Regions from separate parts of the Microbacterium sp. CCNWLW134 genome, predicted to be linked through region 1. Evidence: predicted binding sites of a transcription regulator. Region 1 holds the regulator's gene; the other holds the start of a gene.
What was found. The regulator LexA, encoded in region 1, represses DNA repair genes until DNA is damaged. The targets are predictions, from matches to a motif close to TCGAACANNTGTTCGA.
Positions count from the first base shown of each region.

Region 2: V6S02_RS12295 (Rv2578c family radical SAM protein) is a predicted target of LexA. The motif match lies at 3,885-3,900, and genes of this name have one in related genera.

Region 1 is NZ_JBAOJU010000001.1:890,221-897,476, forward strand. It holds gene dapF (diaminopimelate epimerase) at 1-110, shown strand, start outside; gene V6S02_RS04135 (class I SAM-dependent methyltransferase) at 121-762, opposite strand; gene hflX (GTPase HflX) at 885-2,420, shown strand; gene V6S02_RS04145 (dipeptidyl-peptidase 5) at 2,447-4,426, opposite strand; gene lexA (transcriptional repressor LexA) at 4,506-5,180, opposite strand; gene V6S02_RS04155 (LysM peptidoglycan-binding domain-containing protein) at 5,481-5,846, shown strand; gene V6S02_RS04160 (histidinol-phosphate transaminase) at 5,878-6,972, shown strand; gene hisB (imidazoleglycerol-phosphate dehydratase HisB) at 6,969-7,256, shown strand, end outside.
Region 2 is NZ_JBAOJU010000002.1:353,886-361,141, forward strand. It holds partial or broken gene V6S02_RS12285 (hypothetical protein) at 1-98, opposite strand, end outside; gene V6S02_RS12290 (DEAD/DEAH box helicase) at 488-2,680, shown strand; gene V6S02_RS12295 (Rv2578c family radical SAM protein) at 2,749-3,876, opposite strand; gene V6S02_RS12300 (M15 family metallopeptidase) at 3,986-5,140, shown strand; gene V6S02_RS12305 (bacteriorhodopsin) at 5,304-6,050, shown strand; gene V6S02_RS12310 (acyl-CoA dehydrogenase family protein) at 6,216-7,256, shown strand, end outside.

The DNA of each region.
Region 1 (7,256 bases):
GGAGCGTACAGGTGCCCGGCGGCACGCTCGCGGTGCGCGTCGTGGAGGAGCGGGTCCTGCTGTCGGGTCCGGCTGCGCTGGTCTTCACCGGCGAGATCACCCTCGCCTGATCGCGACGGGTCAGGGCAGCGCGATCGGCCCGGTCGGCGGCATGCCGTGGCGGCGTACCCGGATGACCCGGAATCCCCGCCCGGTGGCGGCGCGATGCACCGAGAACCCGGGCTCGAGCGTCGCTGCCAGCCATCGCTGCAGTGAATCCGAACCGAGGTTGCGCTGGACGACGAGCCAGGCGTCGGACCGCTCGTCCAGCCGAGGGATCCATCGCTCCAGCAGACCGTGGAGCTCGGATTTCCCGACGCGGATCGGGGGGTTGGATCGGATGGTGCGGAAACCGATGTCATCGGGAACATCGTCGGGCGTCGCGGCGTTGACGTTGTCGAGCCCCAGGGACTGGGCGTTGCGACGCACCAGATCCAGGGCCCGCTCGTTGACGTCGACCGCCCACACGGTGGCGTGCGGCGAGGTCATCGCGAGAGACAACGCGATCGGTCCCCACCCGCACCCGAGATCGAGCAGATTGCCGCCCGGCGGTGAGGGCGGCGTATTGGCGAGCAGGACCGCGGTCCCACCGTCCAGCCGGTCGGGGCTGAACACCCCTCCCGCGGTGGTGACCTCCACCTCCCGGCCGGCGAGCAGCACGCGTATCCGACGCAGATTCTCGGGGCTGGCGGGCGACGCGCTGAAATAGTGGTCGCTCCCCATGGCTGTCGAGCGTAGCGGAGGTGGTCTCCGGCGCGGGAGGCTAGAGTCGACGAATCCCTTTCCGCAGACGGATGTCCCGCCCGACGCCTGCACCACATACGCGGATCATCCGGAAGGACCCCATGACAGAACAGATCCCCACCGACGACGCCGTCGACCCGGTCGACCGTGTGCTCGCTCGCGCGGAGACGCGCAGCGGCGCGCGGACCACCATCTTCACCGACGCCGGATCGCGCGCCCTCGCGCCCGCCCAGGCGCTCCAGGATGCCTCGACGGTCGTCTCCGACGATTCGGACGGAGACCAGTGGGATCGCGAGGAGCGCGCGGCGCTGCGCCGCGTACCCGGGCTCTCGACCGAGCTCGAAGACGTCACCGAGGTCGAGTACCGACAGCTGCGTCTGGAGAATGTCGTGCTGGTGGGCGTTCATCCCCAGGGTGAACAGGAGGAGGCGGAGAACTCGCTGCGCGAACTGGCCGCCCTCGCCGAGACGGCGGGCGCCGTTGTGCTCGACGGCGTGCTCCAGCGTCGCCCGAACCCCGACCCGGCGACCTACGTCGGACGCGGCAAGGCCGAAGAACTGCGCGACATTGTCGCCGCCGCCGGTGCTGACACCGTCGTGGCCGACGCCGAACTGGCCCCGAGCCAGCGGCGCGCACTCGAGGATGTCGTGAAGGTGAAGGTGATCGATCGGACCGCCGTCATCCTCGACATCTTCAGCCAGCACGCCAAGAGCCGCGAGGGCAAGGCCCAGGTCGAGCTCGCCCAGCTCGAGTACCTGCTCCCGCGACTGCGCGGGTGGGGTGAATCGATGAGCCGACAGGCCGGTGGCCAGGTCGGTGCCGCCGGAGCAGGAATGGGGTCACGCGGTCCTGGTGAGACCAAGATCGAACTCGACCGGCGCCGCATCCGCACGCGCATGGCGCACCTCCGGCGGCAGATCCGTCAGTTCGCCCCTGCGCGCGATGCCAAGCGGGCCGAACGCAAACGGAACACGATCCCGTCGGTGGCCATCGCGGGGTACACCAACGCCGGGAAGTCCAGCCTCCTGAACAGGCTGACGCGCGCGGGCGTGCTCGTCGAGAACGCGCTGTTCGCGACACTTGATGCCACCGTGCGCCGCTCGGAGACATCAGACGGCCGGGTCTACACGATCTCCGACACCGTCGGATTCGTTCGGAACCTCCCGCACCAGCTCGTCGAGGCGTTCCGCTCCACCCTGGAGGAGGTCGGCGGCGCCGATGTGATCGTGCACGTCGTCGACGGCGCCCACCCCGATCCGGGCGCACAGCTGCAGACGGTGCGAGACGTGATCGGCGATGTCGGTGCGCGCGACACCCGCGAGATCGTGGTGTTCAACAAGGCCGACCTCGTCGACGCCGACACCCGGCTGGTGCTGCGCGGCCTCGTGCCCGACGCGCACTTCGTGTCCTCGCGCACGGGCGAGGGAATCGAGGAGCTGCGCGCGGCCATCGAAGACGCCTTGCCGCTGCCTGCTGTCGAGGTGCAGGCTGTGGTCCCCTACGATCGCGGTGACCTGGTGTCGGCCGCGCACGATTCCGGTCTCATCCTCACCGAGGAGCACAGGGCGGAGGGAACCTACCTCCACGCCCACGTCGGTGAGCGGCTCGCTGCCGAACTCGCACCGTTCCGAATCTGACGGCTCGCAGAACCCCTGCGACCAGTTCAGCTGGTCGGCTCGAGGTCGAGCGGCGAGACGTCCGCCGGGGTGAAACCGAAGGCGGCGCCCAAGAAGGCGAGCTCTGTGCGCACCATGTCGACGACGGTCTCGCTGCGGCGGAATCCGTGCCCTTCACCGGGGTAGAGGACGTAGGCGTGGGGCACGCCTCCGGCGCGCAGCGCATCGCGGATGGCTTCGGATTGCGAGGGCGGAACCACGGCGTCCTCCTCTCCCTGCAGCAGCAGCACAGGAGTCTGGATGCGGTGGGCGTGGGTCAGCGGTGAACGCTCCAGGTAGACCGCCTCGCTGGCGGGAAGCGGGCCGATGAGGCCATCGAGGTAGCGCGATTCGAAGTCGTGCGTCTCGGACGCGAGCAGGCGGGCATCGGCCACGCCGTACCGCGAGATGCCGGCGCCGAATGCATCGGAGGCGACCAGCGCCCCGAGCACCGTCCAGCCTCCTGCCGATCCGCCGGCGATCGCGATGCGGGCGGGGTCGGCGGTTCCGTCCGCAGCGAGGAAACGGGCGACGTCGACGACGTCGTCGACATCGACGACGCCCCAGCGGCCGCGCAGACGTTCGCGGTATTCGCGACCGAAACCGCTCGAGCCTCCGTAATTGACCTCGACCACGCCGATCCCACGCGAGGTCAGGAAGAGCGTCTTCGGGTTGACCACACCGGGGGCGTGAGCGGTCGGACCGCCGTGGACGAGCACGACGTATGGGGGAAGGGCGTCTTCGGGTCCCTTCACCTCCGGGTGGGTCGGGGGGAACTCGACCGCATGGACGACGCCATGGCGCCCGTCGACGGTGAATCGTCGGGGTCGGGGCACCCAGGCGGACAAGCCGTCGTCTTGCCAGCGGCCGCCTGTCAGAAGGTGGACGCCCGGTCGCGACGGCTCGCGCAGATCGATGCGCCACAGCCCCGCGGGAGCGTCTTCCGGGCTCCCTGACACGAGGACGTCGGTGCCTTCTGCGTCCTCCACCAGGAGGTTGCCCACCGCCGGAACAGGGATGCCGGTGACCACGCCGCCTGACGAGATGTGGACGAGCTCGTCGCTGCCGCGCGTGCGCACGGCGGCGACACCGTCGGCGAGCGGCGCGAACCACCGTGATCCGAGCACCCACAGCGGACCCCCGGTGTCGCGTTCATCCGGGGCGATCATCTCCGGCCGGTCTTCCGCGGGATCGAGACGGTGAAGGTTCCAGAACCCGCTCGCGTCGTCGGCGTAGAGGAGGGCGCCGTCGGCCGTCCATTCGGGCTGGAGAGCGGCGGAGGTACCTCCGGCGACGCGTCGCCCCGCAGGTTCTCCGTCGTCGAGTCGGCGTACTCGGACCTCGGCCCGGTCCCAGGGCATGTGGGGGTGATCCCACGCGAGCCACGCGAGAGCGGATCCGTCGGGGGAGAGCGCAGGCTGCGCGACGAAATCGCTCCCCGCCGTCAACGAGATCACGCGGTCGATGTCGTCGGCGGCCGACCCGTCGAGAGGGATCTCGACGATGTCGTGGCTGACGGCCTCACCGACGACCTCTCGGACCGCGAGCAGCCGCCCCCGGGACACACGAAGACCCCCGAGCGCCTGCGCCGACACGGCGGGTGTGAGTGGTGTGGGAGCCGACCCCGGAGTGAGGAGCCACACCCGCTGATCCGATTTCTCCACGAAGACGAGCCCGCCATCGGCGGTGGCACTCCATGCGCCGCCGCCGTACTCATGGACACGCGAGCGGACATTCCAGGGAGCGGGAAGCAGCGTGTCGACCTGTGAGCCCGGGACGGCTGCCCGCGGTGCGCGTCGCACGGTCGTTCGCCCCTGCTCTTCGGGGACCGTCTCGGCCCACCAGATCTCCTCCCCGACGAATCGAGCGCCGTCCAGCCGCGGCGAGGCGGCAGCCACCGCGTCCGCCGTGACGCGTGAGGGCCAGGTGCCGAACGGGAGCGTGCGGACGGGGGCGGACGCGGAGTCGTGAGGAAGAGGCTCGACCATGCGTCCACGTTACGGGCCCCCACGTTGCGGCCCGCCGCATCGCCACGGGCCCCACGTCGTCGGGGGGCGCCGACGTCTGTCAGACCGCGCGAAGGATCGCGACGACCTTGCCCAGAATGATCGCCTCGTCGCCCAGGATGGGTTCGAAGGCGGTGTTGCGGGGGAGCAGCCACGTGTGGCCGTCACGCTGACGGAACGTCTTGACGGTCGCCTCTCCGTCCAGCATGGCAGCCACGATCTCGCCGTTCTCGGCCGTCCCCTGCGCACGCACGACGACCCAGTCGCCGTCGCAGATGGCCGCGTCGATCATCGAATCGCCGGCGACCTTCAGCATGAACAGTTCGCCCTTGCCGACCAGCTGTCGGGGGAGGGGGAAGACTTCCTCGACCTGCTGATCCGCCGTGATCGGGACACCCGCGGCGATCCGTCCGACCAGCGGGACGAGCGCGGCGTCCCCCACGGCCGGGGTGCGGTCGGCGGGGTTCTCCGCGGCGGTGCCGGGGAGGTCGATGAGCACCTCCATGGCCCGGGTCTTGCCGGGGTCGCGCCGGAGGTATCCGCTCAACTCGAGCTGATTGAGCTGATGGGTGACGCTGGACAGCGACTTCAGGCCGACGGCGTCGCCGATCTCGCGCATGCTCGGCGGATAGCCGTGGCGGGCGATCGAGCGCTGGATCACCTCGAGGATGGCCATCTGCTTGTCGCTCAGGCTCTTGCGCCGCCGCGTCTGCGGCTTGGTGTTCGGCTCGCTCATGTCTGCTCCTGTCTCCCCGGAATCCCGCCCCGGTCCTCCGTGACGTGATCGTCGTGTCTTCGAATGTCGGAGGTCGGTGGTGAGGTGTCCTCGTCGAAACCGTATCCGGTTCCGATCGGCGTCCACCGGACCTCGCTCGCGTGTCGCGTTCGATCGTTCGACGGATTCCGACCCGCTTGACAGCATTCCACATCGAAGATAGCTTCGGAAGAGAGGTTCGCATCCGCCCGTCCCGGCCGACGGGTGGATGCGAACCCAGACCCGAAACGACACCGGCTGAGCCGGGAACGGGAGCACAACATGAGCGCGATCACGATTTCGACGGGAACCATGACGGGTGCCGCCGCGGCGACCCGGCTGCGGCTGACCGCCCGCGGGCGCCGTGTCCTCGCGACACTCGCCGCGCTGCCCGCCGTCGTCGCGCTGAGCGTGGCGATGATCAGTGGCGGCTCAGCGCTCGCCACTCGCGCCGACGGTGCGCCGGCCGGGGCCTTCGACACCGTCACGGTGCAGGCGGGTGACTCTCTCTGGGCGATCGCCGAGCGCGTGGCCCCTGCCGCCGACCCTCGGGATGTGGTTGCGGCCTTCAGCCGTCTCAACGGCCTCGACGCGGGACTCGTGTCGGCCGGCCAGGAGCTGGCGATCCCCGCGGAGTACGCCGACTGACCCGCAGGCCCGACGGGCGAGGCGCCGTACGATGGGAAGGGTGAGTGCGACGCTCGATGACCTTCCCATCCGCGACGATCTGAGGGGACAGACCCCCTACGGCGCGCCGCAGGCTCAACTGCCCGTGGCGCTGAACGTCAACGAGAACACCCACCCGGTTCCGGCGGAGGTGGCCGACGACATCCTCGACGCTGTGGCGATCGCGCTCCGCGAGGTGAATCGCTACCCCGACCGCGAGTTCACCGGTCTGCGCGAGCACCTGGCCGACTACCTCGGTCACGGCCTGGTCCGGGAGCAGATCTGGGCGGCCAACGGATCGAACGAAGTCCTCCAGCATCTCCTGCAGGCGTTCGCCGGCCCAGGGCGGACCGCCTTCGGATTCGCCCCGACATATTCGATGTACCCCCTGTTGACCCGGGGCACCGGAGCGACCTGGCAGGCGGGCACCCGCGCGCACGATTTCACGGTCTCCGCCGAGTCCGCCGCCGCCCAGGTGGCCGCGGCCCAACCCGATGTGGTGTTCCTGTGCGCTCCGAACAACCCGACGGGTACACCGCTCCCGTTCGAGGTCATCGACGCCGTCTACGGTGCGACGCGCGGCATCGTCATCGTCGACGAGGCCTATGTCGAGTTCGCGCCCCACGACGCCCCGTCCGCCGTGACGCTCCTGCCCGACCGGCCGCGACTGGTGGTCTCGCGCACGATGAGCAAGGCCTTCGCCTTCGCCGGAGCGCGTGTGGGCTACCTCGCCGCGGATCCGGCCGTCATCGACGCGCTTCGCCTGGTGCGCTTGCCGTACCACCTGAGCGCTCTGACCCAGGCTGCCGCGACCGCCGCGCTCCAGCATGCGCCGACGATGCTGCGGATGGTGGATGACATCGTCGCGCAGCGCGACCGGATCTCGGCGACGGTGTCGGCCCTCGGGTACGAACCGTACGAGTCATGGACGAACTTCGTGCTCTTCGGAGGCGTGTCAGACCCCGCGGCGACATGGCAGGCGCTCTATGACCGGGGCGTGCTGATCCGTGACGTCGGCATCCCGCACCACCTGCGGGTGACGGCCGGCACCGACAAAGAGACCACCGCCTTCTTGGACGCCCTGGCGTCGATAGACTCGGGCGCATGACCCGTCCTGCGCGTACCGCGTCGCTTCGCCGTGCGACCAGTGAGTCCACCGTCGAGCTCGAGCTCGATCTGGACGGGACCGGTCGAAGCAGCATCCAGACCACGGTTCCGTTCTTCGACCACATGCTCACGGCCTTCGCGAAGCACTCCCTGACCGACCTCACCGTCCGCGCCCACGGCGACACCGACATCGACGCTCACCACACGGTGGAGGACACCGCGATCGTCCTCGGCCAGGCCATCCGCCAGGCTCTCGGCGACAAGGCCGGGATCTCCCGCTACGGC
Region 2 (7,256 bases), on a different contig from region 1:
AGGCGGTGGACGCGCGGCAGGGCGACGGGGGATGCCGGGAGCGTGGCCGCGAGCGCAGGGGGGAAGGGAGCCGTGGCCGGAAGGGTCGCGGTGGTCATGCTGCTCACGATCGGTCGGGCGACGACGGCGTACCGATGGCCGGTTGTGCCCAACCGCTCCTCCGGGAGGTCGACGCGGGTAAGGAAAGGAGGATCCCCCGGGCCAAGCGGTTCCAGCCCGTTGGTGTGAATGGTAGCGCGTGCACATGACAAGCGGACACGCCGTCAGTCGGGGCTCTCACAGGCTGGGACGGTAGGCTGGGGCACGTCGGGCTGAGGACACCGCCAAGTTGTGACGGCTTCTGTGAGTTCTCACGGCCGATTCCCGCGCCCTCTGCCATCGCGAGCCGGCGCTTCACACCACAGGAATGGCCCCCGGCCGGCGATTGCCCGGGTTGCTCGAGCGTGTTCTCGAGCGCTGTTCTCGTGCGAACACGAAGGACCTCATCATGAGCCCCAAGAACAAGAAGCCTGCCGGCGGACGTCCGGCACGCAACTACGACCCGCGCTACGCCGCGGGCTCGAGCTACCAGGACCGCAAGCGACGCCCCGCCGACGGCGCAGGCTCCGGCGGCTCCAGCGCGAAGGCCGGAAGCCGCAGCCCCGGACACCGCGGCTACCGCGCGAACGACGGTGCGACCGACAGCCGCCCGGGCGCCTCACGCGAGTGGGTGGCCCGCGAAGCGAGCGAGCCGAAGCGCCGCTGGAGCGCGCAGGAGAAGGCCGGCCGCGACGAGGCCCGCGCGATCCGTTCGCAGGCACGCGGCGACCGCGGCTCCTCATACGCCCGCCAGGGTGACGACCGTCCCGCCCGCCGCTACGACGGTGGCGACCGTCCGGCCCGCCGCTTCGAGGACGACCGTCCGCAACGCCGCTTCGAGGATCGTCCCGCACGTCGCTTCGAGGATCGTCCCGCGCGTCGCACCGACGACCGTCCGGCGCGTCGCACCGACGACCGTCCGGCCCGTCGCTTCGAGGACGACCGTCCGGCCCGTCGCTTCGAGGGTGGCGACCGTCCGGCCCGTCGCTTCGAGGGTGGCGACCGTCCGCAGCGTCGCTTCGAGGATGGCCGCCCGCAGCGTCGCTTCGAGGATCGGGCGCCCCGCCGAGATGACGACCGTCCCTCCCGTCGGATCGACGACCGTCCGCAGCGTCGCTTCGACGACCGTCCTGCGCGCTCCGGCGACGACCGTCCGGCGCGTCGGTATGACGACCGCCCCCAGCGCCGCACCGACGACCGCCCCCAGCGCCGCTACGACGAGGACCGTCCCGCTCGCCGCTTCGAGGACCGTCCCGCTCGCCGCTTCGAGGACCGCCCCCAGCGCCGCTCCGACGAGGACCGCCCCGCGCGTCGCACCGATGACCGCCCCGTGCGCTCGGCGCACGCCGAGGCGGAGCTCGATGTCGTCCACGAGCGCCTGCAGGCCGAAGCCGTCGAGGCTCACGAGGTCGAGAACGTCGGCTTCGGCGACCTCGGTCTCGGCGAGAACATCGTCAACCGCCTGACGGAGCTCGGCGCCTCGACGCCGTTCCCGATCCAGGCGGCGACCATCCCCTCGATCATCGAGGGCCGCGACGTGCTCGCGCGCGGTCGCACCGGTTCGGGCAAGACCATCGCCTTCGGCGCCCCCCTGGTCGAGGCGATCCTGCGCGCGCAGGCCGGACAGCGTCGCCAGCAGGGCCGCGCCCCCCAGGCGCTGATCCTCGCGCCGACCCGCGAGCTCGCCCTCCAGATCGACCGCACGGTGCAGGCGCTGGCGCGCAGCGTCGGTCTCTTCACCACCCAGATCTACGGCGGCGTGCCCCAGGCACGCCAGGTGGGCGCCCTCCGCAAGGGGGTCGACATCATCGTCGGCACCCCCGGACGTATCGAAGACCTTGTGGAGCAGGGCAAGCTCGACCTCTCGCAGGTGAAGATCGCCGTCCTCGACGAGGCCGACCACATGTGCGAGCTGGGCTTCCTCGAGCCGGTGCAGCGGATCCTCCGCCTGACCGCCGAGGGATCGCAGAAGCTCCTCTTCTCCGCCACCCTCGACCGTGAGGTCGCCGCTCTCGTCGAGGAGTTCCTCGTCGAACCGGCCGTCTACGAGGTCGCCGGCGAAGACCAGGACTCCAGCACCATCGAGCACCGCGTGCTCGTGATCGATCACCGCGACAAGGCCGAGATCGTCACCGCCCTCGCCGACCGCGACGGGAAGACCCTCGTCTTCGCCCGCACCCGCGCCTACGCCGAGATGCTCGCCGAGCAACTCGACGACGCGGGGATTCCGGCACTGGCGCTGCACGGCGACCTGAACCAGGGCAAGCGCACGCGCAACCTCGAGCGCCTGACCTCAGGCCGGGTGCGGGTGCTCGTCGCCACCGATGTCGCCGCGCGCGGCATCCACGTCGACGACATCGATCTCGTGGTCCAGGCCGACGCGCCCGATGAGTACAAGACCTACCTGCACCGCTCGGGCCGTACGGGTCGCGCGGGCCGTGCCGGCACCGTCGTGACCCTGGTCACGCGTCAGCGTCGTCGCCGCATGTCGGAACTGCTCAGCCGCGCCGAGATCGAGGCACCCTTCGAAGACGCCCGTCCCGGTGACGAGGTCGTCGAGGCCCTCGCCGGTCGTCCGACGGTCGCCGACCTCACCTCCTGACGCCCGACCTTCCGGCGTTCGGGCCGGTGCGCAGAGCGAGGGGGCCGACGAGGCGAGGGCGGGCAGGTTCAGAAGAGGGGCGGCGGCGCAGAGGCGGCACGTCGGCCGCGCGACGTCGTCATCACCGTGGCGGCCAGCCGCGCGCGGTCGGCGGCCTCGTGCGAGAGCGGCGTGCCGCCCGCGCCGGGGCCGCCCGCCAGCCCCGCGTACCGTGTGGCGCGCGGGTGCGCGTCATCCTCCGCCCCGCCCTCGAGGCGGTACGCGCGCAACAGCGGGCGCACCCGGCGCGCGAGCCACGTGCGGTACGCCTTCGGGGCGGTCGCCGAGACCCCCGGGTACAGCCCCCGGTACGACGACACCAGCTCGGGGCGCTCGCGCGCCAGCCACTGCAGGAACCACTCCTTGGCCCCCGGGCGCAGGTGCAGGGCACCGTAGACGACCCGCGATGCGCCGGCATCGCGGATCCGACCGAGAGCGTCGTCGATCGCCGCCACCGAGTCGGTCAGGTGGGGCAGGATCGGCATGAGGAACACCGTCACCGCGAATCCGGCGTCCACCGCCGCCCGTACGGTGTCGAGCCGCGCCGCAGCGCTCGGCGTCCCCGGCTCGAGAGCAGACTGGAGGGCGTCGTCGAAGACGGCGATCGACATCGCGATGGTGACCGGGACGGATGCCGCGGCATCGGCCAGCAACGGCAGATCACGTCGGAGCAGCGTGCCCTTGGTCAGAATCGAGAACGGCGTCCCCGACGCGCTGAGGGAGTCGATGATGCCCGGCATCAGTCGATAGCGGCCCTCGGCCCGCTGGTACGGGTCGGTGTTCGTGCCGAGTTGCACCGGGTCGCGCAGCCAGGTCGACTTCGCCAGCTCCCGTCGCAGCACCTCCACCGCGTTGATCTTGACGACGATCTGCGAGTCGAAATCCTTCCCCGCGTCGAGCTCGAGGTACTCGTGGGTTCCCCGCGCGAAGCAGTAGGAGCACGCATGAGAACAGCCGCGGTAGGGATTGATCGTCCAGTCGAAGGGCATCGCCGACGACCCCGGAACGCGGTTCAGCGCCGACTTCGCCATCACCTCGTGAAAGGTGATCCCCGCGAATTCGGGCGTCGTCACCGACCGCACCAGCCCGTTGAGGTATTCGAGACCGGGCAGCGCCGCGGCATCCGCTACGCCCAACTGCTGCCCCTGCCATCGCATGATTCCAGGGGAACACGTCTTCGAAACTCTGTCAAGGTCATGGCGGAAGATGATCGAAGATGGTCCGGCCGGGGTGGCCACAGGACGCACATGCGGGAAGAATGAGGGGGTGCAGGCGCCCCCTCCTCACACTCCTCCCCTCACCCGTCGCGAAGCCAGAGAGCGCGCCCGGGCGCTCGATGCTGTGCGCACGCCGGGCGTCGAGGCGGCGCCGGCGCGCCGGGGGTCTTCGCTCGGCGGCCCGGGTGTCCCCCTGGCGCGCCACGCGCGAAAGCGCCACCGTCGCTGGCCGTCGGTGCCCGTGACGGGCGCCCTCGTGGCGGCGTTCGTGTTCGGCTCGAGCGCCAGCGTCACCGCTGCGGTCACCGGCCTCACCCCCGACGCCCCGCCCCCCGCGGCCGCCGCACCAGAGGCATCCGCACCTCCCGCTCCGCTCAGTGCGTTCATCGCCCCGGCGACGGCGGCACCCACCCCGCCACCCCTGGCGCCCGTGCCGGCCACCGACCTTCCTGTCGTCGAGCAGCAGCAGGTTGCCGGACAGGATGTGTGCGCCGACCCCGCGGTGACCTCCGCGCTCGCCGCGCTGGACGAGGCTGCGGTGATCTCCGCGGTCGGCGGCATCGGGCCTTTCCGTGAAGCGGTCGCCTCAGGCACCGCGCCGTGCCTGCGCCTCGACGACCCGAACCTCAGCTGGGTGGTGGTCAACAAGACCCGCCCCTTCGCCCCGATCGATTGGGCGCCCGGCTCGGTCGTCTTCCCCGAGGGCGTCCGCAACCTCGGCGAGGGAGCCCTGGCCCCCGAGGCGGCCGCGGCGCTCACCGCGATGGTGTCCGCGGCGGCCGCCGCGGGCGTGGGCGAGATCGGGCTGCAGAGCGCCTTCCGGTCGCACACCACTCAGCAGACCTCGTACGGCGTCCAGGTCGCCGATCGCGGTGTGGAGGGTGCCGACCTCGTCAGCGCGCGACCCGGTCACAGTGAGCACCAGTCGGGCCTCGCCGCCGACGTCGTGCCGTGCGCGAATGGGGCCTGCGGCACCCTCGACGACCTCGCCGCCACACCGCAGGGGGCCTGGGTCGCCGAGCACGCGTGGGAGTTCGGCTGGATCGTACGGTACCAGGAGGGGCGGACGGATGTCACGGGCTACGCGCCCGAGCCCTGGCACCTTCGCTATGTCGGCACCGACATCGCGCGAGCGATGCACGAAGGCAACTTCACCACTTTAGAGGAGTTCTTCGGCCTGCCGGCCGCTCCCACCTACGGTTAGCACACGATCCCTCGCGATCGAGAGACCTTTACTACGGTTCGGCCCCGATGTCAAATCGTGGTTCTAGCCTGATCACAGGCGCCACACCGACGCCTCTCAGCACCGGCCGACACCGACGTTGAGCCCTTCGGCTTCCCCGCCGCCGTTGTCTCAAGGAGTGGTCATGGATTTCTCCATCGTGCAATCGTTCTTCATGCTCGGTTTCGTCGCCATGGCGGCCGGCACGTTCTGGTTCTTCATGGAGCGGAACGACCTCAAACCCGAATACCGATCCGTGGCGAGCTACGCCGCGGTCATCACGCTCGTCGCCGCGATCCTCTACTACGTGATGAAGGACGTCGTGCAGTTCCCCGGCGGCGACATCACGGCGGCGGAGGTCGATGCGACCCTGCCGCTCCGCTACATCGACTGGCTCATCACCACGCCACTGCTGCTGGTGGAGTTCGGCCTCATCCTCGCGATCGCCGGCGCGGTGCGTCGCGGTTTCGTGGCGCAGCTCATCGTCGCCGACATCATCATGATCGTGTTCGGCTACCTCGGTGAGATCGGCGTTCCCGGATCGGCGCCGAACTGGATCTTCTTCATCATCTCGGTGCTGGCGTGGCTGTACATCGTGTACCTGATCTTCACCGTCAAGGTGCCGGCGGGCGCTCCCGCCCACGTGCGCGGCGCCGTGCAGGTGATGCGGCTGTTCGTGGTGATCGGATGGTCGATCTACCCGCTCGGCACCGCCATCCAGGAGTTCATCGAGCTCGGCGGAGGCGACGCCGCCGTCGCGATCAGCATCGCCGCGGTGATCTACGTCATCGCCGATGTGCTCAACAAGGTCGGGTTCGGTCTCGTCGCCGTCCGTGCGGCGAAGAAGAGCAGCGTCGACGTCGTCGATGCCAGCCCGGGTGGCAAGCTCTGACCCGCTGACATCCACCGCCCGAGTGCCCCGCGGCCTGGACGCGGGGCACTCGTCCGTTGTCGGCCGGGCCGCGGCATCCGCTCTGTCATGAAACTGAGTACCCTTGCTCGTGACACTGAGGGTCGGCGTGACCCGCACTCGAAGACGAGAGAGGGAGGCCCGCTCATGGAGCGCGACATCTACGACGAGGACCACGAGGCGTTCCGCGACGTCGTCAAGGAGTTCTGCAAGCGCTACGTCACGAACGACAAGCGGGAGAAGTGGGATGCCGACGGGCAGATCGACCGCGAGACGCTGCGCGCCGCGGGCGACGCCGGCGTGATGGGACTCTCGGTCCCCGAGGAGTACGGCGGCGCCGGGATGCTGCAGGACTACCGTTTCCGCGCGATCGTCAACGAAGAGGTCATCGCTGCGGGTGCCGGGTCGCTCGCGGGGGCACTGGGCATCCAGGACGACCTCGCCGTGCCGTACCTGGTGCACATGGGCACCGATGCGCAGAAGCAGAAGTGGCTGCCGGGCATGGCCACGGGCGAGATCATCGGCGCCCTCGCGATGAGCGAGCCGGGCGCCGGCAGCGACCTGCGCGGCATCTCCACCACCGCGAAGAAGGTCGACGGCGGGTACGTCGTCAACGGGGCGAAGACGTTCATCTCCAGCGGCGCGAGCGCCGACGTCGTGGTCACCTTCGTCAAGACGGGGGAGGGCAACCGCCCCGAGGCGTTCAGCCTGCTGCTGATCGAGACCTCGTCGGAGGGCTTCGACCACGGCAAGAAGCTGCAGAAGATGGGCTTCCACGGCCACGACACCGCCGAGCTGTCGTTCACCGACGTGTTCGTGCCCGAAGAGAACCTCATCAGCGGCAAGGAGGGGCAGGGCTTCATCCAGCTCATGATGAACCTGCCGCTCGAGCGCCTGTCGATCGCCGTCGCGGGGGCGGCGGCCGCGCAGGCGGCGCTGGACTGGACCCTCGACTACACCCGCAGCCGCGAGGCGTTCGGGCAGCGGATCATCGACTTCCAGAACTCCCGCTTCCAGATGGCGGATGTCGCCACCACCGTCGACGCCCTGTGGGCCTACATCGACCGGGCCCTGCTGGCGTACCGCGACGGCAAGCTCAGCGCGGAAGAGGCCGCGAAGGTGAAGTTCTGGGCGACCGAGCGGGAGTGGGACGTGCTCGACGCCTGCGTGCAGCTGCACGGCGGGTAC